DNA from 3 places in the Bacillus sp. A015 genome. Region 2 is predicted to be linked to each of the others. Evidence: riboswitches for the same ligand, from Rfam matches in the RefSeq annotation. Region 2 holds a riboswitch; each other region holds the start of a gene.
What was found. A riboswitch is a leader RNA that binds a small molecule or an ion and turns the genes downstream of it on or off. The one in region 2 is predicted to bind S-adenosylmethionine.
Positions count from the first base shown of each region.

Region 1: linked by a shared signal. The riboswitch ahead of ACSLGF_RS18535 (methionine biosynthesis PLP-dependent protein) and the one ahead of ACSLGF_RS00455 (DUF2292 domain-containing protein) in region 2 are both predicted to bind S-adenosylmethionine.
Region 3: linked by a shared signal. The riboswitch ahead of ACSLGF_RS06145 (5-methyltetrahydropteroyltriglutamate--homocysteine S-methyltransferase) and the one ahead of ACSLGF_RS00455 (DUF2292 domain-containing protein) in region 2 are both predicted to bind S-adenosylmethionine.

Region 1 covers NZ_JBSPZB010000040.1:466-7,420, reverse strand. The annotation lists gene ACSLGF_RS18560 (UvrD-helicase domain-containing protein) at 1-1,740, opposite strand, end outside; gene ACSLGF_RS18555 (hypothetical protein) at 1,867-2,124, shown strand; gene ACSLGF_RS18550 (GNAT family N-acetyltransferase) at 2,208-2,642, opposite strand; gene ACSLGF_RS18545 (YjcG family protein) at 2,649-3,161, opposite strand; gene ACSLGF_RS18540 (esterase family protein) at 3,214-3,954, opposite strand; SAM riboswitch class I at 4,175-4,296, shown strand; gene ACSLGF_RS18535 (methionine biosynthesis PLP-dependent protein) at 4,375-5,493, shown strand; gene metC (cystathionine beta-lyase) at 5,490-6,668, shown strand; tRNA gene ACSLGF_RS18525 (tRNA-Val) at 6,801-6,873, shown strand.
Region 2 covers NZ_JBSPZB010000001.1:89,874-96,828, forward strand. The annotation lists gene pyrF (orotidine-5'-phosphate decarboxylase) at 1-346, shown strand, start outside; gene pyrE (orotate phosphoribosyltransferase) at 354-992, shown strand; SAM riboswitch class I at 1,333-1,435, shown strand; gene ACSLGF_RS00455 (DUF2292 domain-containing protein) at 1,565-1,627, shown strand; gene ACSLGF_RS00460 (phosphoadenylyl-sulfate reductase) at 1,692-2,393, shown strand; gene ACSLGF_RS00465 (anion permease) at 2,407-3,471, shown strand; gene sat (sulfate adenylyltransferase) at 3,529-4,665, shown strand; gene cysC (adenylyl-sulfate kinase) at 4,679-5,272, shown strand; gene cobA (uroporphyrinogen-III C-methyltransferase) at 5,301-6,056, shown strand; gene ACSLGF_RS00485 (sirohydrochlorin chelatase) at 6,133-6,918, shown strand; gene ACSLGF_RS00490 (precorrin-2 dehydrogenase/sirohydrochlorin ferrochelatase family protein) at 6,899-6,955, shown strand, end outside.
Region 3 covers NZ_JBSPZB010000005.1:79,831-86,785, forward strand. The annotation lists gene ACSLGF_RS06125 (GNAT family N-acetyltransferase) at 1-14, opposite strand, end outside; gene ACSLGF_RS06130 (PqqD family protein) at 11-268, opposite strand; gene ACSLGF_RS06135 (class I SAM-dependent methyltransferase) at 258-986, opposite strand; gene ACSLGF_RS06140 (JmjC domain-containing protein) at 1,859-2,851, shown strand; gene ACSLGF_RS06145 (5-methyltetrahydropteroyltriglutamate--homocysteine S-methyltransferase) at 3,002-4,123, opposite strand; SAM riboswitch class I at 4,211-4,323, opposite strand; partial or broken gene ACSLGF_RS06150 (GntT/GntP/DsdX family permease) at 4,406-4,723, opposite strand; gene ACSLGF_RS06155 (RsiV family protein) at 4,785-4,931, shown strand; gene ACSLGF_RS06160 (hypothetical protein) at 5,030-5,209, opposite strand; gene pepT (peptidase T) at 5,502-6,734, opposite strand.

The DNA.
Region 1 (6,955 bases), on a different contig from region 2:
CGGCTGAATGTCTGTTAGTTTTCCAAGGGCGTCTACCATTGAACAATCCTCCGTGATGGTCAGCGCCTTCAGGGTGTTCAGTGTCTGCTGCTTTAAAAAGAAGACCGGCAGTAGCTGTTTCATTGCAGCAACATCATCTGCATCCTGACTTAAAAAAAGAAAGGCGAGCAGCACTCGAACCATTCGTCTGCTGTAAAAGGCTTTCACGCCAGCTTCTGTCTCATACGGAATCGCCGATTGATGCAGCCGCTCATAAATGGCGCGTCCTCCCGTATTGGTTCTAAACAGCACGCAGAAATCATTCGGCTTTGCTCCGTTTTTAATTTTTTCCTGAATATCTGCCACAATCATGGTCGCTTCCTCTTCCTCGTCATATGGATAAAAGAGAGTGGGAGGGATTTTCTCCGCACGAACCGCTTTTAACGTCTTCGCGTAACGATGCTGGTTCTTTTTAATAATGGCATCTGCACTTGCGACAATTGTATGGTGAGAACGATAATTCGCATGTAAATGGACGATCTGAGCTGAAGGATAGTCCCGTTTGAATTCAAGAATGAAAGCAGGGTTGCTGCCCCTAAAGGCATAAATGGCTTGATCATCATCACCTACACAAAATAGCTGCTCTGATTCCCCGGCTAAAAGCTGAATCAACTGATATTGAACCGGATTAATATCCTGAAATTCATCAACTAAAATATATTTAAATCGTTCTTGATATCGTTTGAGCAGTTCAGGCTGTTCCGTCAGCATGTGTAAGCAGGCAATGGCCATGTCATCAAAGTCAAATTGCTGATGGTCCCGTTTCTGCTGTTCATACGATTGATAGATCGTCCAGATTTGTTTGTCCTTTTCATCTTTCAGCTCAGGAAGTTCGCCTGGTAAAAAGGCATTTTTCCAATAGCCGATCGATTGTAACACTTGATCGGTAGGATAGTCTTTCTCATCAAGTCCTTCATTCATCATTGCTTTCCGAAGGTACTGTTCCTTTTGCCAGTCGAACTTGATCAGGTGCTGGCCGTTCCATCTGTTCGGATCATCGTGAAGCAGCATTTTATAAAAAAGACTGTGGAAGGTGCCCGTCACGACTTGGTTCGCTTGTGATGGATGAAGCTGGTATTGCTTGCGCAGTCTTTCTTTCATTTCACTGCTGGCTTTTGTAGTGAAAGTGACGAGTAATATATGGTGAGCAGGAATTTGATGGTGTGAGATCAGATAAGCCGCTCTAGCCGTCAGCACCCTTGTTTTCCCGCTTCCGGCACCAGCCAGAACAAGCATTGGACCATCTTTATGTGTGACAGCTTGAAGCTGCGGCGCGCTAAAGGTGATTTGAGGAAAAAGGTCGATGGTATGTACTTGTTCATTCTCTTCTAAATGTAAGGCTTCGCTAAATTGAATCGACCTTGGTTCTTGCCAATCATACGATTCCTTTGTTTGCGAGATGACCTGTTTGCCAGCTGGAAAACGGAAGCCGCCAAGTTCTTTGTAGGAATAATTTTCCTCTGGTTCTTTCTTTTTTTTCATGTCTTCTTGTTCTTCTGCTTTTTCGCACATCTCTTGCTGAGACGTTTGCTTATGAATAAAGGCAGGCTCTTCATGTATATTTAATCTGAAAAAGACGGGTTGTCCGCAATATGGGCAGGATAAGTGCCCTTTTTTTCCCTCATCATGGAGGAATTGATAATGTTCTCTCGAATACGTATGTAATGAGATCGTTCGATCATGTCGTCGTGCGCATTTCAAAGCTAGTCCTCCAATAGTCAATCAATCTTAAAAAGAAACAAATCTAATCATATCAAATGAAGCGTGTTTCAAACAGTCATAATTAGGGAATAGTAGAATAGAAGAGAAGCAAAGGAGGCGTTCTTGATGGGATATATAGCCCCGATTCAGCCGGATCTGTATTTTCAATATATCAATCGTCCTGCTCCTCAGGATAAAGAAGACTATGCGAGAGTGACAGAGGTCACTCGCACCTTTCATGACAAGGTATACAGAGAGCTGGAGAAAAAAGAGGACTTAGTGACAGAAGCAGAAACGAAAGTACAGCAAAAAAAGCGGGAACGCTTTGTACGAGATATGTTTATGGAGGAAGGCAAGGGCATTCATATCAATGCTTATATATAAATGATTGCGCTTTCTTACCTTGACGAACGATAATAAATAATGAAAAGCCAGCGCATCCATGATGTCCTGGCTTTTCTCTTTGATCAAACAGATAGTGTTTTTGTCATTTTGACATGTGTGATACCCGCTTCTTCAAATGGTTCAGAAACGGCTTTGTAGCCTTTCTTTTCGTAGAAAGGAAGAGCTTGGACTTGTGCATGCATAACAGCTTCCTTTGCTCCCTTGGAAGTGGCCTCTGTTTCTAGCGCCTCTAGCAGTTTGTGACCAAGGCCAAAAGAGCGCGCCTCTTTTAACACACAAATCCGTTCAAGCTTTGCCTTGGGACCTTCAATCATACGCAGTCTAGCGGCTGCCTGCGGCTTATTGTCATCGTTATAAATGACAAAATGGGTGGCTTCGTCTTCTAGTTCATCAATTTCGATCTCTAAAGGGACTTCTTGTTCTTTTACGAACACTTCTTTTCGAACGTAATATGCATCTTCTCGTTGTGTTTGTGCTTTTGCGATGACTGTTTTCAAATGTCTTTATCCCTCTCCTAAAATAAATGTTTCATAAACGGTCCAAGATCCATTCTCTAATTGATATAAAAGATGGAAGCGGTCAACCGTTTCTTCATGATCAATCTTTCTCAGCTTTAATGTGCCAAGTACGTCTGAATGCTCATCATCTGATAATTTTTGAGCCACTGTTACATGCGGAACAAATGCATATTCCGGTGTGCCAGCAAGTGGGTCAGTGTACAATTTTTCATTTAGACCCATTAATTCCTCGTTCGGTTCTACTTTCATATAAATGACGTTGTTTACAGGAGCGAATGAACTGAATTTTTTAATGCGTAAGGTAATGGGAGAAGCATTTTTTGCATACTCTCGCAAGGTTGAAACGATCTCAGCTGCTTCTAGATCCGTTAATTCAAAAGGTGTTCTTAATGTTAAATGAGGCGGTATGAGTGCATAGTTCGGATCATAACGTTTCCGATAAGAGTTCGCAATATCTTGCAGTTTTTTTGATGGAAATATAACAACTCCGTATTTCATCATGTTCCCTCCTGATTAAGAAAGTATTTATTATTGTTTATTATAACAAAATTCAGTTGATTAACGAATATGGGAGCATTCTTTTTAACGAAGGGGCAATGAGCGGCTGCCAAAACGTCCATTTATGATCCCCTTCGAATGTTTCAAATAAATAATCCGCACCAGACTGTTCAAGAAGGGCCTTTAAGTCTGCGTTCGGTTTGATAAAATCAAGCACTTGGCCATCTGTTGTTTTCACAGCCGTTTCTTCCGATCCAATTTGATGGATAATGGCATAATGAGAAAGTGCTGTTGACTGTTTGACGGCTTCTAAGACCGACTCATCAACGTATGGAGACTGCAAAATCAGCCCGCCAAATAAAGAAGGATAATCAATGGCTGTCATGAGTGAAATCGTAGCGCCTAGTGAATCACCAATGAACGTACGTCCTGACCCAATTTGATACGTTGGATAGTGTTCATCAATATAAGGGACAAGTTCATTTGCCAAAAAACGTTTATACGCCTCAAACTTTGTGCCTTCTGGATGATACGTTTCTCGTCTTTCAGTGACATTTTCGTAAGGAACACCAATGATAATCGAGCGTTCCATTTCTTTATTTTGCATCAATTCTTCCGCCTGTCTGCCTATTTTACCTAAGCGGAAATAATCATGACCATCTTGTGCAATGATGACATGATATGTATAAAGGGGGGAGTAATTGACTGGCAAATAGATTAAAACGGTCATGTCCGTCCCAAGTTCTTTTGACTGTAAGGTTTCTTCTTGAATGATTCCTGTTTTCTTCACCATAATCCATTCCTCCAGCTAACCAAATTCATCACAAGTGAAACGTTTCCATTCATTGTAACATGAAAGACAGCGTTGTTCCTATATGCGAACATGCAATCAAATCGGCTGACATCCATTCTGTTATAAAATACAGAAAATTTTAATTAATCATTACAATTCCCCTTGAAAAATGAGTTTTAATACGTTACAGTATTAAGAATTAGAACAGACAGACAACACATTCTTATCGTGAGAGGTGGAGGGACTGGCCCTTTGAAACCTCAGCAACCGGTATGCATCACGTCACGTGATGTACCAAGGTGCTAAATCCAGCAAGCAGCTTTTTTGCTTGGAAGATAAGAGGAAGCGATTAAACCCCTTCTTCTTATGAAGAAGGGGTTTTTCTGTTTTGAAATCAGATTTTACTTAGGATGGTGTCAAATGACAGAACATGTGGAAACGAAATTAGCGCAAATTGGAAACCGTAGCGAAGAGGCGACTGGCACAGTCAGTCCTCCCGTTTATCTTTCAACAGCATACAGACATAGAGGCATAGGTGAATCAACAGGGTTTGATTACATTCGAACGAAAAACCCAACAAGACAGCTTGTAGAGGATGCGATTGCTTCACTCGAAGAAGGGACGGCCGGTTTTGCCTTCAGTTCGGGAATGGCAGCGATCCAAACGATCATGGCTCTATTTGAGAGCGGAGATGAACTCATTGTCTCATCAGACTTATATGGCGGAACATACCGTTTGTTTGAAAACGAATGGAAAAAATACGGCTTGCGTTTTCTTTATGATGATTTTTCAGATGAAGACTGTTTACGCTCTAAAATCACGCCAAACACAAAAGCCGTCTTTATTGAAACGCCGACAAATCCACTCATGCAGGAAGCGGATATTCAAAAAATAGCGAAGATTGCAAAAGAGCATGACGCTTTGGTCATTGTCGACAACACCTTTTACACCCCAGTCTTGCAAAAGCCGATTACGCTAGGAGCGGACATTGTCATTCATAGCGCAACCAAATATCTAGGCGGACACAACGACGTCCTTGCCGGGCTTGTGGTCACAAAAGGAGAGCAGCTATCTGAAGACATGTTCCAGCATCAAAACGCTATCGGAGCGGTCCTATCTCCATTTGACTCATGGCTTTTAATGAGAGGAATGAAAACATTGGCCCTTAGAATGCGTCAGCATGAGGAAAATGCGAAGGAGTTAGCGGATTTTTTAGAGGAGCAGCCTGAAATTCAAGATGTTCTTTACCCAGGCAAGGGAGGAATGCTGTCATTTCGTGTAGCCAAAGAGGACTGGGTCAATCCATTTTTAAAGCAGCTGAAAACGATTTGTTTTGCTGAAAGTCTTGGCGGAATCGAAAGCTTCATTACGTATCCTGCCACGCAAACGCACATGGACATTCCAGAAGAGATTCGCATAGCAAACGGCGTGTGTAACAAACTGCTCCGTTTCTCTGTTGGGATTGAGCATGTGGATGACCTGAAAGCTGATCTGAAACAGGCACTATCAAAAGTGAAAGAGGAGGTACATGCCAAATGACCACACACGATTGGACACTCGAAACAAAACTTGTTCATAATGCGTTTAAAACAGACCGTTCAACAGGTGCAGTCAGTGTGCCGATTCAGCATGCGTCCACGTTTCATCAAAGCAGCTTTGATGAATTTGGCCAATATGATTACTCCAGATCAGGAACCCCTACACGTCAAGCATTAGAGGATACCATTGCAGCGTTAGAAGGAGGAACAAGAGGGCTTGCCTTTGCGTCAGGCATGGCAGCCATTTCAACCGCTTTTCTTCTTTTATCAAAGGGAGATCACGTCCTTGTCACAAGAGATGTGTACGGCGGAACATTCCGTATGATCACGCAAGTCCTTTCGAGATTTGGCATTGAGCATACCTTCGTGGACATGACGGATTTGAATGAAGTCAAACAAGGCATTCAATCGAATACGAAGGTCATTTATATGGAAACACCGTCAAATCCTACACTGGGGATTACGGATATTGAAGGCGTCGTCCAGCTTGCAAAAGAGCATGACTGTCTGACCTTCTTAGATAATACGTTTTTAACGCCTGCTCTCCAGAGGCCGCTAGACCTTGGCGTTGATGTTGTGCTGCACAGTGCAACGAAATTTTTAAGCGGTCACAGTGATGTGCTGTCTGGTTTAGCGGTGGTCAAAGACGAAAAGCTGGGAGAGGAACTATATTCGCTGCAAAACTCTTTTGGTGCGGTCCTTGGCGTTCAGGATTGCTGGCTCGTGCTAAGAGGGTTAAAAACACTTCAGGTCAGATTAGAAAAAGCAAGCCAAACGGCAATAGAACTGGCTTCATTTCTAAAAGAACATCCTGCGGTGAAAAAAGTATACTACCCAGGCTTAGATGACCATCCAGGTGCAGAGATTCAGCGAAAGCAGGCAAGCGGAGCAGGAGCCGTTCTCTCATTTGAACTAGAGAATCAAGCGGCTGTAAAAGAATTGGTCGAGGGCGTCACATTACCTGTATTCGCCGTCAGCCTAGGCGCTGTCGAATCCATTCTGTCCTACCCGGCCAAAATGTCACATGCCGCTATGCCAAAAGAAGAAAGAGAAAAAAGAGGCATCACGGATGGATTGCTGCGATTAAGTGTCGGGGTCGAAAATGGAGAAGACCTCAAACGCGACTTCAAACAAGCGCTCGATCAACTAAAGCCCGTCCTTGTGAACCAGTCATAAATGAAGTGGGAAAAAAGCCGGCTCCTGAATCCGGCTTTTTGGCCTTTTTTGAACAAAACCATTGACGCCCTGTATATATGGTTATATAATAGAGACTGTCAGTACAGAAAGCCCAGAACTGATACATAACCCGATTCCGTAGCTCAGCTGGGAGAGCGCTACCTTGACAGGGTAGAGGTCGCTGGTTCGAGCCCAGTCGGAATCATCGTTGAAACCCTTGCTTAGCAAGGGTTTTTTGTTTTTCTAACAACAATATTTTATTCTGTTTTTTCAAATGGGGACGAATT
Region 2 (6,955 bases):
GCTGACAAGTACGTCAGAAGACATGATGAACAAAGAATTACTCATTGATCGTCCATTGCAAGAGACTGTGTTGCATTACGGACAATTGGCATATGAAAGTGGACTCGACGGTGTTGTTTGCTCTGTTCATGAATCTAAAGCCCTTCATGAGCACATCTCACCATCCTTTCTCACTGTGACACCAGGGATTCGCTTGCCGAATGATCAAACCGATGACCAAAAGCGTGTGGCGACACCTGCCTTTGCAAAAGAGCAAGGTGTTTCACAAATTGTTGTCGGAAGGTCCATCACGAAAGCTGAAAGTCCAATGGAAGCCTATCATCAAATTTTGAAAGAGTGGGAGTGACTGCCGGATGAAAACGAAAATCGCTAAACATCTACTACAAATCAAAGCTGTCTCATTAAAACCAGACACACCGTTTACGTGGGCAAGCGGCATCAAATCACCGATTTACTGTGATAACCGCCTGACTTTGTCGTACCCGGAAGTGAGACACGACATCGCTGAAGGTCTAAAAGATTTGATTCTCACTCATTTTGAGGGAGCGGAGGTTGTCGCTGGCACTGCAACAGCGGGCATTCCGCATGCCGCATTAGCTGCAGACCGCCTGAACGTGCCGATGTGTTATGTCAGAAGTAAGCCAAAAGCACACGGAAAAGGGAATCAAATTGAAGGAGCCGTATCGCCTGGTCAAAAAGTTGTTGTCGTAGAAGACCTCATTTCAACTGGTGGGAGCGTGCTTGAAGTGGTCTCGGCTCTTCAAGACGAAGGCTGTGACGTACTCGGAGTTGCTGCAATTTTCACATACGGCCTGCCAAAAGCAGCTGCTGCTTTTCAAGAGAAAAACATTCCATATGTCACACTAACAGACTATGACACGCTGACAGACGTGGCACTTGAGCTAAAAGCGATCGAACCTTCTGCTATGAATAAACTAAAACGCTGGAGACAAGATCCTACCTCTGAATCTTGGATGGAAGAAACGGTCTAAAAAGCTGTGCCTAGCTGCACAGCTTTCAGCGTGTAGACAAACCCTCGCATTCGGTGTCAGTCCTGCGTGCCGGTGCTCACGAATGTCAAATTCGCTCCGCTCCGGTACTCGTCCTTCCTAGACTTCAAAGGTTTTCTATCACGCTGAAAAGAAGACAAAGGGCTAAAATAAAGGTCATTTTAGCCCTTTGTCAACAATCTGAAAGCTGTGCCTCGCTGCACAGCTTTTTCATTTGGTTAAAAATAGTAAAATAGACTCAAATTCAAATAAGAACTAATCCTATCAATAAAGTCGGGTTGACTTTTGTTTGAATTGTGTTAATATTTAATACAAATTAAAACTCTTATCCAGAGAGGTGGAGGGATTGGCCCGATGAAACCCGGCAACCTGCGATTCGCAAGGTGCCACTTCCTGCAAAATGATTCTATTTTGAAAGATAAGGAAATCGTGAGCTTCCTCATCTTTCTTTCGGACTGAAAGAAAGTTTTTTTATTTTTCACGATGAGGAGGAAGAATTGAAGAAAATCAGGATGAGGATTTAGTGAAGCACGTGCAAGAACTGATTGGGGGAAATGAAATTCGGTTCGATTACGTTCATTGTTCAGGACGGTCAAATGTTTAAGTGGGAAAAATGAAAAAATTAGATTGAAGTAGTGCGCAGATTAGCAATATGAGCGGTACTCCGGAAGGGGAGAAACAATGTTAACTTACGAAAATTGGCAAGAGCCGTCCATTACATTTCAAGAGGACGATTTGTATAAAGGGGCCCTATCCGTGCTGAAATGGGCGTACGGTCATTATGGTGATCAGCTCGTTTATGCATGCAGTTTTGGCATTGAGGGCATTGTCCTGATTGATCTTATTGCGAAAGTAAAAAAGGATGCGAGAATTGTCTTTTTAGATACAGGTCTGCATTTTAAGGAAACGTACGATACAATTGATGCGGTAAAGGAAAGATACCCCGGATTAGACATCGTACTGAAAACACCTGAGCTGACAGTTGAACAGCAAAACGAGCAGCATGGTGAAAAATTATGGGAAACAAATCCTCAAAGCTGCTGCCATATGCGCAAGGTCATTCCTTTGCAAGAGACACTATCTGGCTATCCGGCATGGCTTTCTGGCTTAAGAAGAGAGCAGTCACCAAAACGAGCAGGTACGAACTTTTTAAATAAGGATGAAAAGTTCAAATCAGTGAAAGTATGTCCGCTCATTCACTGGACGTGGAAGGACATATGGAGATATGCATCTAGAGAGGATCTTACTTATAATCCGCTGCATGACCAGGGATACCCAAGTATCGGCTGTGCACCGTGTACACAGCCAGCATTTACTGCGGATGATTTGCGTTCTGGCAGATGGTCAGGTACAGCAAAGACTGAGTGCGGATTACATGAGTAAGGGAGCATAATGTATGGAAATCGCCGCAATTTTATTTAGTTTATTCTTTGCTTTAAACATAGGCGCAAGCGGAGCAGCCGCTTCTATGGGCATTGCGTATGGATCAGGTGCAATTAAAAAGCCCATCTATGCACTCAGCGTTTGTGCAGTTGGGGTTTTAGCAGGTTCAGTGATTGGCGGCGGTGAGGTCGTCAAAACGATTAGCTCTGGTATTATGCCAGAATCTGTGATTACGCTTGAAATCGTTTGTATCATCATTGGCTCTGCCGCATTATCACTCTTCATAGCGAATCTGATGGCCATCCCTTTATCAACAAGTGAGGTCACAGTAGGGGCTGTGGTCGGTGTTGCAGTCGCGTATAAAGTGTTATATGTGAAATCTATTTTAGTCATTGTGGCCTTTTGGATCATCATTCCACTTGTCGCCTTTGTTTTCACCTTTACTGTAGTCAAAATCATCAGAATGTTCCCTAAACGCACATTATCTAAAAAAAGCACTGCGATTTTATCAGTCTTGCTCATGATCAGTGGATTTCTAGAGGCGTTTTCAGCCGGTATGAACAATGTTGCCAATGCAGTCGGCCCGCTTGTGGCCTCAAGCGTCTTGTCCGTTGGGCAAGGAACACTTTACGGCGGAATCTTCGTCGCACTTGGTGCCCTGTTGCTTGGCAGAAGAGTGCTAGAAACAAACGGAAAGAAAATCACCCGCTATCAAACGGGTGAAGGGATTTTGTTATCGAGTACCGGCGCTGGACTTGTCATCGTCAGCTCTATTTTTGGGCTGCCAGTTCCACTTACTCAAATCACCTCCTCATCCATTATCGGACTTGGGATGGCAAAGGGTGGACCTAACATTTTTCATAAACATATCGTGAAAAAGATGCTGAAGGTCTGGGTTGTGTCACCCTTTTTATCACTCAGCCTATCGTATCTGCTGGTGAGCCTTTTCCTAAAAGGAGATTATTACTCTATCTTTATCATGATGAGTGTACTGCTTGCCTCACTCGGTGCGCTGAGTCTGATGAAGGCAGTCAAAAATGAAAGCAGCTCTATTCATGAGCAGGGCGGCGGGATTTAACTATAAATCCGACTATTAACATCTAATAAATATGAACATTGAGAGGAAGATGAACAAATGAGTTTAACACCACATGGTGGCGTATTAATTAATCGAGTAAATGAAGAATATGATCTCAGTACGGCTGCGAAGGAAATTGAACTAGATGCGATTTCCTTTGCAGACCTTGAACTCATTGCGATTGGCGGATATAGTCCAATTGAAGGGTTTTTAACAAAAGCTGATTATGAAGCAGTTGTCAGCAGTATGCGGCTAGCAAGTGGTGTCGTTTGGTCTCTTCCGATTACGCTGCCAGTCACAAAGGAAAAGGCAGCCGAGATCAATCAAGGTGATATTGTGCGTCTCTCGTACAATGGAACAGTATACGGGGTCATTGAAGTAGAGGATCAATACACACCAGATAAGGAAAAAGAAGCTGTAAATGTGTATAAAACAGATGACCGCAATCATCCAGGCGTGAAAAAATTATTTGAACGCGGTGACACGTATATTGGCGGTAAAATTACACTGACGAAACGAAGCGAAAAACCATTCCCTCAATTTACGTATGAGCCAGAAGAAACAAGAAAACATTTTAAAGAAAACGGATGGAAAACAATTGTTGGTTTTCAAACGAGAAACCCCGTCCACCGTGCCCATGAATATATTCAAAAGACAGCACTAGAAACAGTAGATGGTTTATTTTTAAATCCGCTTGTTGGTGAAACAAAATCTGATGATATCCCAGCAGATGTGAGAATGAAAAGCTATCAAGTGTTATTGAACGGTTATTATCCAAAAGATCGCGTCTTTTTAGGTGTTTTTCCTGCTGCAATGCGTTATGCTGGACCAAAGGAAGCGATATTTCATGCGCTTGTTCGTAAAAATTATGGCTGCACACACTTTATTGTCGGAAGAGATCATGCAGGTGTTGGTGATTATTACGGCACATACGAGGCGCAGGAGCTATTTGATCAATTTACAAGCGAAGAGATTGGCATTACCCCGTTAAAATTTGAACACAGCTTCTACTGCAATACATGTGAAGCGATGGCAACTCCAAAAACATGTCCGCACGATAAAAGCGAGCATGTCATTCTTTCAGGTACAAAGGTTCGAACGATGCTGAGAAACGGTGAATTACCACCAAGCACGTTCAGCCGAAAAGAAGTTATTGAAACATTAATCGAAGGATTAAAAACGACGGTATCTTAAAGGAGGGTATGACATGAGCAACGAACATATCGTATGGCATGATTCATCTATTACAAAAAAAGAATATCAACAGAAAAACAATCATACAAGCGGCATCATCTGGCTCACTGGTCTAAGTGGTTCAGGCAAATCGACGATCGCAAATGCAGCGGCTAGAGAGCTGTTTGAACAAGGCTACCAAGTCACAGTCCTTGATGGCGATAACGTACGGCATGGACTCAATAAAGATTTAGGGTTTTCAGATGATGATAGAAAAGAAAACATCCGGCGCATCGGAGAAGTGGCGAAATTATTTGTTGAGCAAGGGACCATTGTCATCACAGCTTTTATTTCTCCATTTCAAGAAGATCGCCAAATTGTTAGACAGTTAGTCGAAGATGGGGAATTTCACGAAGTGTTTGTGAAATGTGATCTGAACGTGTGTGAAGAGCGTGATCCAAAGGGATTATATAAAAAAGCCAGAAACGGCGAAATTCCATTTTTTACTGGAATTGATTCACCATATGAAGAGCCAGCTGCGCCTGAGCTCGTATTAGATACAGGTGAATGGTCTCGCGAGGAATCCAAACAGCGCCTTGTTGATTATGTAAAGGGAAGAGCGAAATAATCGCCTGATGGCAGGGGGAGAAAGCACGATGGGGAAAGTATACATTGTTGGTGCCGGACCGGGTGATCCAGACTTAATTACATTGAAGGCCCATAAGGCAATACAGCAGGCAGATGTCATTTTATATGATCGTCTGGTCAATCAAGAGATTCTCGCCCACGCCAAACCGGAGGCGGAATTGATCTATTGCGGCAAGCTGCCAAATCATCATACGATGAGACAGGAAGCCATCAATGAAGCGCTTGTTACTCATGCAAAGAAAGGGCACATTGTCGTTCGTCTGAAAGGCGGCGATCCCTTTGTATTTGGCCGCGGCGGTGAAGAAATAGAATGCTTAGCTGAGCACGGGATCCCGTATGAAGTCGTCCCTGGGATTACCTCTGGTATTGCCGCGGCTGCTTATGCAGGCATTCCTGTGACGCACCGTGAATTCAGCTCAAATGTCGCCTTTGTCACAGGACATTATCAAAAGGATGAACATTTTGAAGAAAAGTGGGAGGCGCTGGCAACGGGAATTGATACCCTTGTCATATACATGGGTGTCAAAAACGTAGAAAGAGTGCAGCGGCTTCTTTTGAAAAATGGACGGGACCCTGAAACACCAGCTGCGTTTATTCACTGGGGAACCACTACTAGGCAAAAGACGACTTGCTGCACTGTGGCGACGCTGTCTGAAACCGTTGAAAAAGAAGGAATCGAGCATCCAAGTTTAATTGTTGTAGGAGATGTCGTTCATTTTCATCAAAAGCTGAGCTGGTTTGAACCTGCACTGATCGAAAAATAAAGAACGAAGAGGGAAAAGACACGTAGATACATCGTGTCTTTTCGTCTGATCAAAACAGGATGAGAGGAGAAGCCAAATGAAGCAGGCTGTACTTTATGTTGGACATGGAAGCAGAGTGAAAGAAGCACAAGATAAAGCCATTTCTTTTATGAAAAGCTGTATGCCGTTAGTGGAAGCAGATATACAAGAAATTTGTTTTTTAGAGTTGACCAATCCTTCTATAGAAGAAGGATTTGAGACTTGTGTGAAAAAAGGAGCAACACACATTGCGATCGTCCCGCTCCTCCTTTTAACCGCCATGCATGCCAAATCAGATATCCCAGTCGAGATTGAAAAAGGACAAAAACGTTTCCCGCAAGTGAAGGTGACATACGGAAGACCCATCGGGGTGAATCAAGAAGTGACGAAGGCTGTTGTTGCAAGGATTGAAGAAGCTGGATATCAAGGAGAGAAAGCACGGATTCTTTTGATTGGCCGCGGGAGCTCTGATCCGGATGTGAAGCGAGATGTGTATGGCATTGCAGGCGATGTCCGAAGCCTGCTCCCTCATGCAGAGGTTCTTCCATGTTTTATTACGGCATGTGAGCCAAATTACCGAGATGTTCTTGCGCAGTTAACAGCAGATGACGATACGCCTGTGTATATCGTTCCTTACCTGTTGTTTACGGGCATTTTAATGAAAGAGATTGAAAGCGAGGCCGTTCAGGCGAGAGAGCGACTTCAGGATGTACGAGTATGCCGGTATATTGGCTTCCATCCGCATGTGAAAGCCGCTTATATTGAACGCGTGCAAGAAACCATTTTAAACAAAGAGAATGCGTTCCATTTCCAAGGAAAAAGCCATGCTTCCAGTCCATCTTGATTTAACCAATAAACAAGTGCTCATCGCCGGCGGCGGA
Region 3 (6,955 bases), on a different contig from region 2:
TTAAGTTTATTCATTTTACATATACAACTTCCTTTTCAATTAATTGTTTACTCAATGCTTGCAGGTCTTCGATACAAGTTTGAACATCTGTATCATATTCTTCAGCAATTTCCGTTACTATTGAAATAAACTCTCTTTGCCCGTCAATTCGTTCATAAAAATCAGCAGCGACTTGATTTAGGGACATGCCTGGTTCGATAATGATACCTTTTAAGTACCTTCTTGTAACATTATCAGGATTCTTTATGAGAATTGTATTATTTTCCATTGGAATTCCCTCCATTCTTTTTTTCTATAACAAGGTACCAAGATTGTGGCTTTGGCTCGTTTGTATCCATACTTGTTGGAATATCTCCAATTTCATCAATAACTTCCATAAACTCTTCAACAGAGAACTCTAAAGGATGGAATGAATAATTTGAAATACCTGACCGTGTAAGCATTTCACCTACATGTTTTTCAGTATAGCTTTCTAAGAAGGCTTCCTCCAAAATACTTATATACTTTGAGTCTATTTGTTTTTTTAGGCTATTCAAGGAGAGTAAAGATATAGGGTGAGTATCAATAATGATGATTTTACCTCCCGGTTTTAGCACTCTATAGCACTCTTTTAATCCCTTTACTGGCTCTACCCAATGATGTAGACATGAATAAGAAACTAGTGCATCAATCGACTCATTTGCATACGTTAATGAATGAACATCTTGTATTTCAAAAATCACATTTTTTTTATTAAGACATGTATTTATTTGATTTTGGGCTAGTTCTAACATTGTTTTATTAATGTCAGTAGCATAGATAGTGGCATTTGAATTGTTACATAAATAATGTGTTAAATAACCGGGACCAGTTCCCATATCAACAATGGTCTCTTCAGAACCTGAAAGGGTATGATTTAAAATTTTATTACCTATCAACGGGTATATGTATAGTTGATTTTCTTTGACAAAATCATTATATAAATAACATTCATCATGAGTCAGCAAAGAATGTACACTCCTTTCATAAAGTGTTAGGGTATGAAAAAACAGTTATTAATGTCCACCAGCAACAACTACATTACGAATCTCAACGAGACGAGGAGTTTTATAAACTTTTTTCATGTGATTCACCTCCTTTATTGTCCTTTTCTAAAAGGGTTTTATTGGATTAATGTCCACCAGCAACAACTACATTACGAATCTCAACAAGACGAGGAGTTTTATAAACTTTTTTCATGTGATTCACCTCCTTTATTGTCCTTTTCTAAAAGGGTTTTATAAATTAATGTCCACCAGCAACAACTACATTACGAATCTCAACAAGACGAGGAGTTTTATAAACTTTCTTCATGTAATATCCCTCTTATATATGTCTTAAATTTCAATTTCATACCCTAACGAAAGTCATGATAGCACATTTTTTATATTTTTTTCAATATTTAGACAATGATTTTTTTGACAAATTTTTATGTCTATAAAGTGAAAAGTGATGAGTAAATCGCTGCTACAAATAGAATTAGAGTTTGTGAAAAAGAAATAGGAGAAAATTCAAAAGATGGCTAGAATCATGGGTTATTTTAATCTGGAGAGACGTTTATGGTTTTAGAGAGTTGTATAACCACTGAATTTGTATTCTAAATGGAATAGGATAATCTTTTATGTTTGTGATGATTATGCGTACTAACGAATAATACCTTTAATCTCCATTTGTCCATAGGTCTTTTAAAAGTAATTCTGTCGATCCTTGTATACATATTATTTTTTATTGATATCTCTTGATAATCTATTCTTTTTATCTGAATATTAAGATTATTAGTTGAAATTGGATTTGCTTTTTGTATAATTGTATTTGGAAATATAAGCATAGGAGGTAAATGATGAAAATAACAAATGGAAATATATTAGACGACGTTTTAAACGAGATGAATTCTGATGAGTTTTTAAATGAATATTGGCCAAATTATTTTTTACATAACAAAGGAAGTTTAGAACGATTTTTTTCAGTTCCTGGAATCGAAAGTATATCCAGCTTGGAGAATATTCTAAAGATATATAAAAATCCAGTAATGGTTGTTGGGGATGCAATAATTGAGGAGACAGGGGGGATCCTTAACAAGTTTTTAGTTCCACCTGAAGAGGCAATGAGTTGGTATGAAAAAGGAGCTGCCTTAGAATTTGATTTCACAGATATATTTATACCAGAGCTTCGTGAATCTATTAACAAACTAAAGTCACTGTTAGGTTTGCCTGAGGGAACAATGGCAAAAGCAGTATTGTACGCTGCTAAAGAATCAGCTGGATTTTCAGCACATTTTGATGCGTATTGCAATTTCATTTTTCAACTTAAAGGGAAAAAGAAATGGAAGTTGGCTGAAAATTTTAATACAATAAATCCACTTCAACATTATGAATTAATCGAGGCTCCTCATTTGCCAGATCCATTAAAGTCGTATTGGAATGGTGAATTTCCTGATGAAAATTTATCTAATGGAAGGGAATTGCTTTTAGATACGGGCTCATTTTTATTTCTTCCAAGAGGTTGTTGGCATTCAACTAGTTCTTCTGAAGAAACCATTGCATTAAACTTTACCTTCGGTCAGCCAGCTTGGCTAGATCTAATTTTAATAGAATTAAGGAATCGACTGATTCAAAAAGACGAATGGAGAGAGCTGGTGAATATTGATCTTTTGGATGAAAATGAACGAAAAAAGATAGAAGAAAAATTAAAATCAATGATAAATAATTTGCCAAACGATTTCAGGGGAATTTCAGTAGGGGATATTCTGGCAAGAAAGAAAGATGACTTAGATGTATATCAATCTACACAACTTGTTGTAAGACAACTTATGAGTATAAAAGATGGTTTTTAAGAAGATAACTTATGTTCATTATCTTCTTAACTCAACTATAGAAGTATTACGATTAAACTTAGTATAATGTTGATTGAGATGACAAAAAATAAAGAACCGCCAAAAAGCGGTTCTTTATTTTGACGGTAAGCTTTTTCTGTAGGTTTCCGCCTATTTCCACACTTGATCAGCAATCTCAATCACATGACGCAGCTTTTCCCATTGCTGCTCTTCTGTTAACAGGTTGCCCTCCTCTGTTGAGGCGAAGCCGCATTGTGGACTCAAACAAATTTGGTTAATGTCCACATATTGAGCCGCTTCCTCAATTCGTTTTTTAATCTGTTCAACTGGCTCAAGCTCTCCGTATTTTGAAGTGACAAGGCCTAGTACGATTTGAAGGTTTGAATTCTTCACATATCGAAGGGGTTCAAATCCGCCGGAACGATCATCGTCGAACTCTAAAAAGAGACCATCAAGATCTAATCCGGCAAAAATCGTTTCTGCGGCTGCTTCGTAACCACCTTCAGCTGCCCATGTTGATTTAAAGTTACCACGGCAAATGTGCATCGTGATGACTAAATCCTTTGGACGATCGGCAACGGCTTCATTGATTGTTTTTGCAAACGACTCACGAAGTTCATCTTCCTCGCGGCCAAAGGCTTTGATTTGTTCATGGCCTTTTTCAGAAAAGAACACTGCCCATGCCGTATCATCTAGCTGCAAGTAGCGGCAGCCTGCATCATAAAAAGCACGGATGGCTTTCTTATACGCCTGTGCCACATCATGGTGGAATTCCTCTAAGCTGTCATACACCCCTTCTTCAAGCTTTCCACGGAAAAAGAGCATATTCGGACTTGGAATCGTCATTTTAGCCGTATGATCACCAGCGATGCTGTGAAGGAAGCGGTAATCCTCTAGCATTGGGTGATCTGTAAAATCGATCTTGTCTGTTACCTTGATACCTCTAGCTTTTGTCGTTGTGTTGTGGAATTGAATGCCCTGATCTGCTTCAAATCCTTCGACCCCATCAAGTCCTTCAAGAAAGTCAAAATGCCACCATGCACGTCTGAACTCTCCATCTGTGACAACCTCTAATCCAATCTCCTTTTGCTTCTCCACAATACGTGTGATTTCTGCATTTTCAATTTGTCGGAGCTGCTCTGCTGTCAGTGTACCGTCTGCTTTTTGCTTGCGTGCTTCTTTGATGCGCTCTGAACGGAGTAAACTTCCTACTTGATCTGCGCGAAATGGCGGCTTTGTTGTTCTCTTTCCAATGGTTTGTACTTGTGTCATACTGAATCCCTTCTTTCTACAGGTTGAAAATCAAATAAAAAAGCTCTTCCTTGGATAAGGAAGAGCATCATATACTGTGAGATCTCTGCCTTATCTTCAAACAAGCGTATGCTTGCTTAAGGAATTAGCACCATTCTGTTCCTAGGAACAGCGGTTGCCGGGTTTCACAGGGCCAGTCCCTCCACCACTCTTAATAAGGTTACCTTTTGATTCAATTTTCTTAATAAACACAATTATTCAATCTTTTCGAGAAAAAGTCAATGGTTTTTACAATTTATTTTCCTACATAAACAAATCAGCGACGAGGACACCAGCTAGTCCGACAAGTGAAAGAACAGTGACCATCAATGTCCATGTTTTAAAGGTTTGGGCCATTGACAGGTTAAAGTATTCTTTATAAATCCAGAAACCTGCATCATTCACGTGAGAGAACGTAATACTTCCGGCACCTGTTGCGATCACCATTAATTCCGGGCTGACACCCGTTAATCCAATAAGTGGTGCAGAAATGCCAGCCGCTGTGAGACCTGCGACAGTTGCTGATCCTAAAGACACACGAAGGACAGCAGCAATCAGCCAGGTGAGGAGCAGGGGAGAAAGCAAAAGTAAGAGATTATATCTATAACTATACAAAGAAGCATAAAAGTAATTCTATGCGAACATGAAGAGAAGTGATATTCAAATCAACTACAACACGCAGTATTACTTCACGAAAAAGGGGATTGCTGTTGTCTTTGATCCATATGAAATCGCACCATACTATCAAGGAATTCCTATGATTCAAGTACCTGCAAAGGTGTATAAATAAAAAGAGAAACGGCCACTGGATGTGGTCGTTTATTAATGTGTCTAAAACATGTTCTGACACAAACAAAAAGAACCCCTGATGAGGCTCTTTCTTTGAATTTATACTTGTTTAGGTGCGTTGTTTAGTGGATGGCGGCGTTTGCTGTTGTAGTGGCGGCGCATACGAAAGATTTCAAACTCCGAAAGCTCTGCGCTTTTTCGTTTTTGGGTGCGGTTATCTTTTTTGAAAGAGAAAAGTAAATAGCAGCAAAGTGAAGCGATAATCAATAAAATCATCATATGACATTCCTCCAATTCATCCTATTCTTTCAGTGTAGACAGGGTGAGTGATGTTTATAACTGAAAATAATAAGCAGCAGAATCGGTTTAGTTCTTAAGGTTTAGATGATCCGCTGATTTAGGTCTAAAATACTGGTTGTTTTTAACTATTATATTTCCAATTATTTCACTCGTCAAGAAGAATTTTTTCTGGGGTTGTCTATATTAGTACGATTAAATGTCATAAAAGTTTCAGAATATTGTAAACTTTTATTAAAAAACCGTTCCCGAACAGGAACGGTTGTAAACATGTCTATGCTTTTTCTTCAAATAAACGTGCGATTTCCACGATGACTTCTGTTGCTTTCACCATGTTCTCAACTGAAATAAATTCATCTTTACCGTGGAAGTTTTCTCCGCCAGTAAAGATGTTTGGTGTTGGGAGACCTTTATATGAAAGCTGAGAGCCATCTGTACCGCCGCGTATAGGTTCGATCACAGGTGTCACTGAGCGGTTTTCCATTGCTTCATGGGCAATGTCCACAATATGTTTAACCGGCTCAATTTTTTCTCTCATATTATAATATTGATCCTGAATGCTGAGGGTGATACTGTTTTCGCCGTAGACCGCTTTTAAGTCATTTGCAATCTTTTCAAATAGTGCTTTGCGATTGTTGAACTTCTCTTTATCAAAATCACGGATAATATATTGCAGCTCTGCTTCTTCCACTTCTCCTACAAACTTCGTCAGGTGGAAAAAGCCTTCATATCCTTCTGTATACTCCGGAGATTCATCTGAAGGGAGTTTATTGTGAAAGAGCATCCCGATCTTCGCAGCACTGACCATTTTGTCTTTCGCTGTACCTGGATGGACGTTGTTTCCTTTAATTGATACTTTCGCACCTGCTGCGTTGAAGCTTTCATATTGAAGCTCTCCAAGCGGTCCGCCGTCAATGGTATAAGCATAGGAAGCGCCAAAGGCATCGACATCAAACTTGTGCGGCCCTCTGCCAATCTCTTCATCTGGAGTAAAGGCGACTCGAATCTTTCCGTGCTTGATTTCTGGATGCTGAATGAGGTAATGCATGGCAGTCATAATTTCTGCGATACCTGCTTTGTTATCTGCACCAAGTAAGGTCGTGCCATCAGTGGTGATGAGCGTATGTCCTTGGTACTTTTGCAAATTTGGAAACTGTGCTGGAGATAAAACGATATGTAAATCTTCATTTAACGTGATGTCACCGCCTTGATAGTCCTCATGAAGCTGCGGTTTCACATTCTTGCCGGTGAAGTCAGTAGCTGTGTCAATATGAGCCAGGAAGCCAATCGTTGGCACTTCTTTGTCGGTGTTAGATGGGATCGTTCCCATAACATAGCCGTTTTCATCCATTGTTACTTCTTGAATCCCGATGGATTTCATCTCTTCAACAAGCTGTCTCGCTAGGTTCAGCTGTCCTGCAGTAGATGGGCAGCTTTCTTTTTCTGCATTAGACTGAGTATCTACTTTCACATAATTTGTGAAACGCTTGATCATTTCCTCTTTCATCTATACGTCACTCCTTTTGTAGAATATGTTCATTTTATCACGTCTTGAATGCGCTTCATAACAAGAAAGGTTTTCTCTGGCAATTAGAGAGTAAAAAGGCCTGCTTTTATTAGGCGATGTGCTGAATGGTTCTTTAGGGTGATTTTTTTGGGTGTCTTTTTATTTATAATGAGGACATATAAAATCATCCATTTGTACGTTAATTTGGGAGAAAGGGGTGC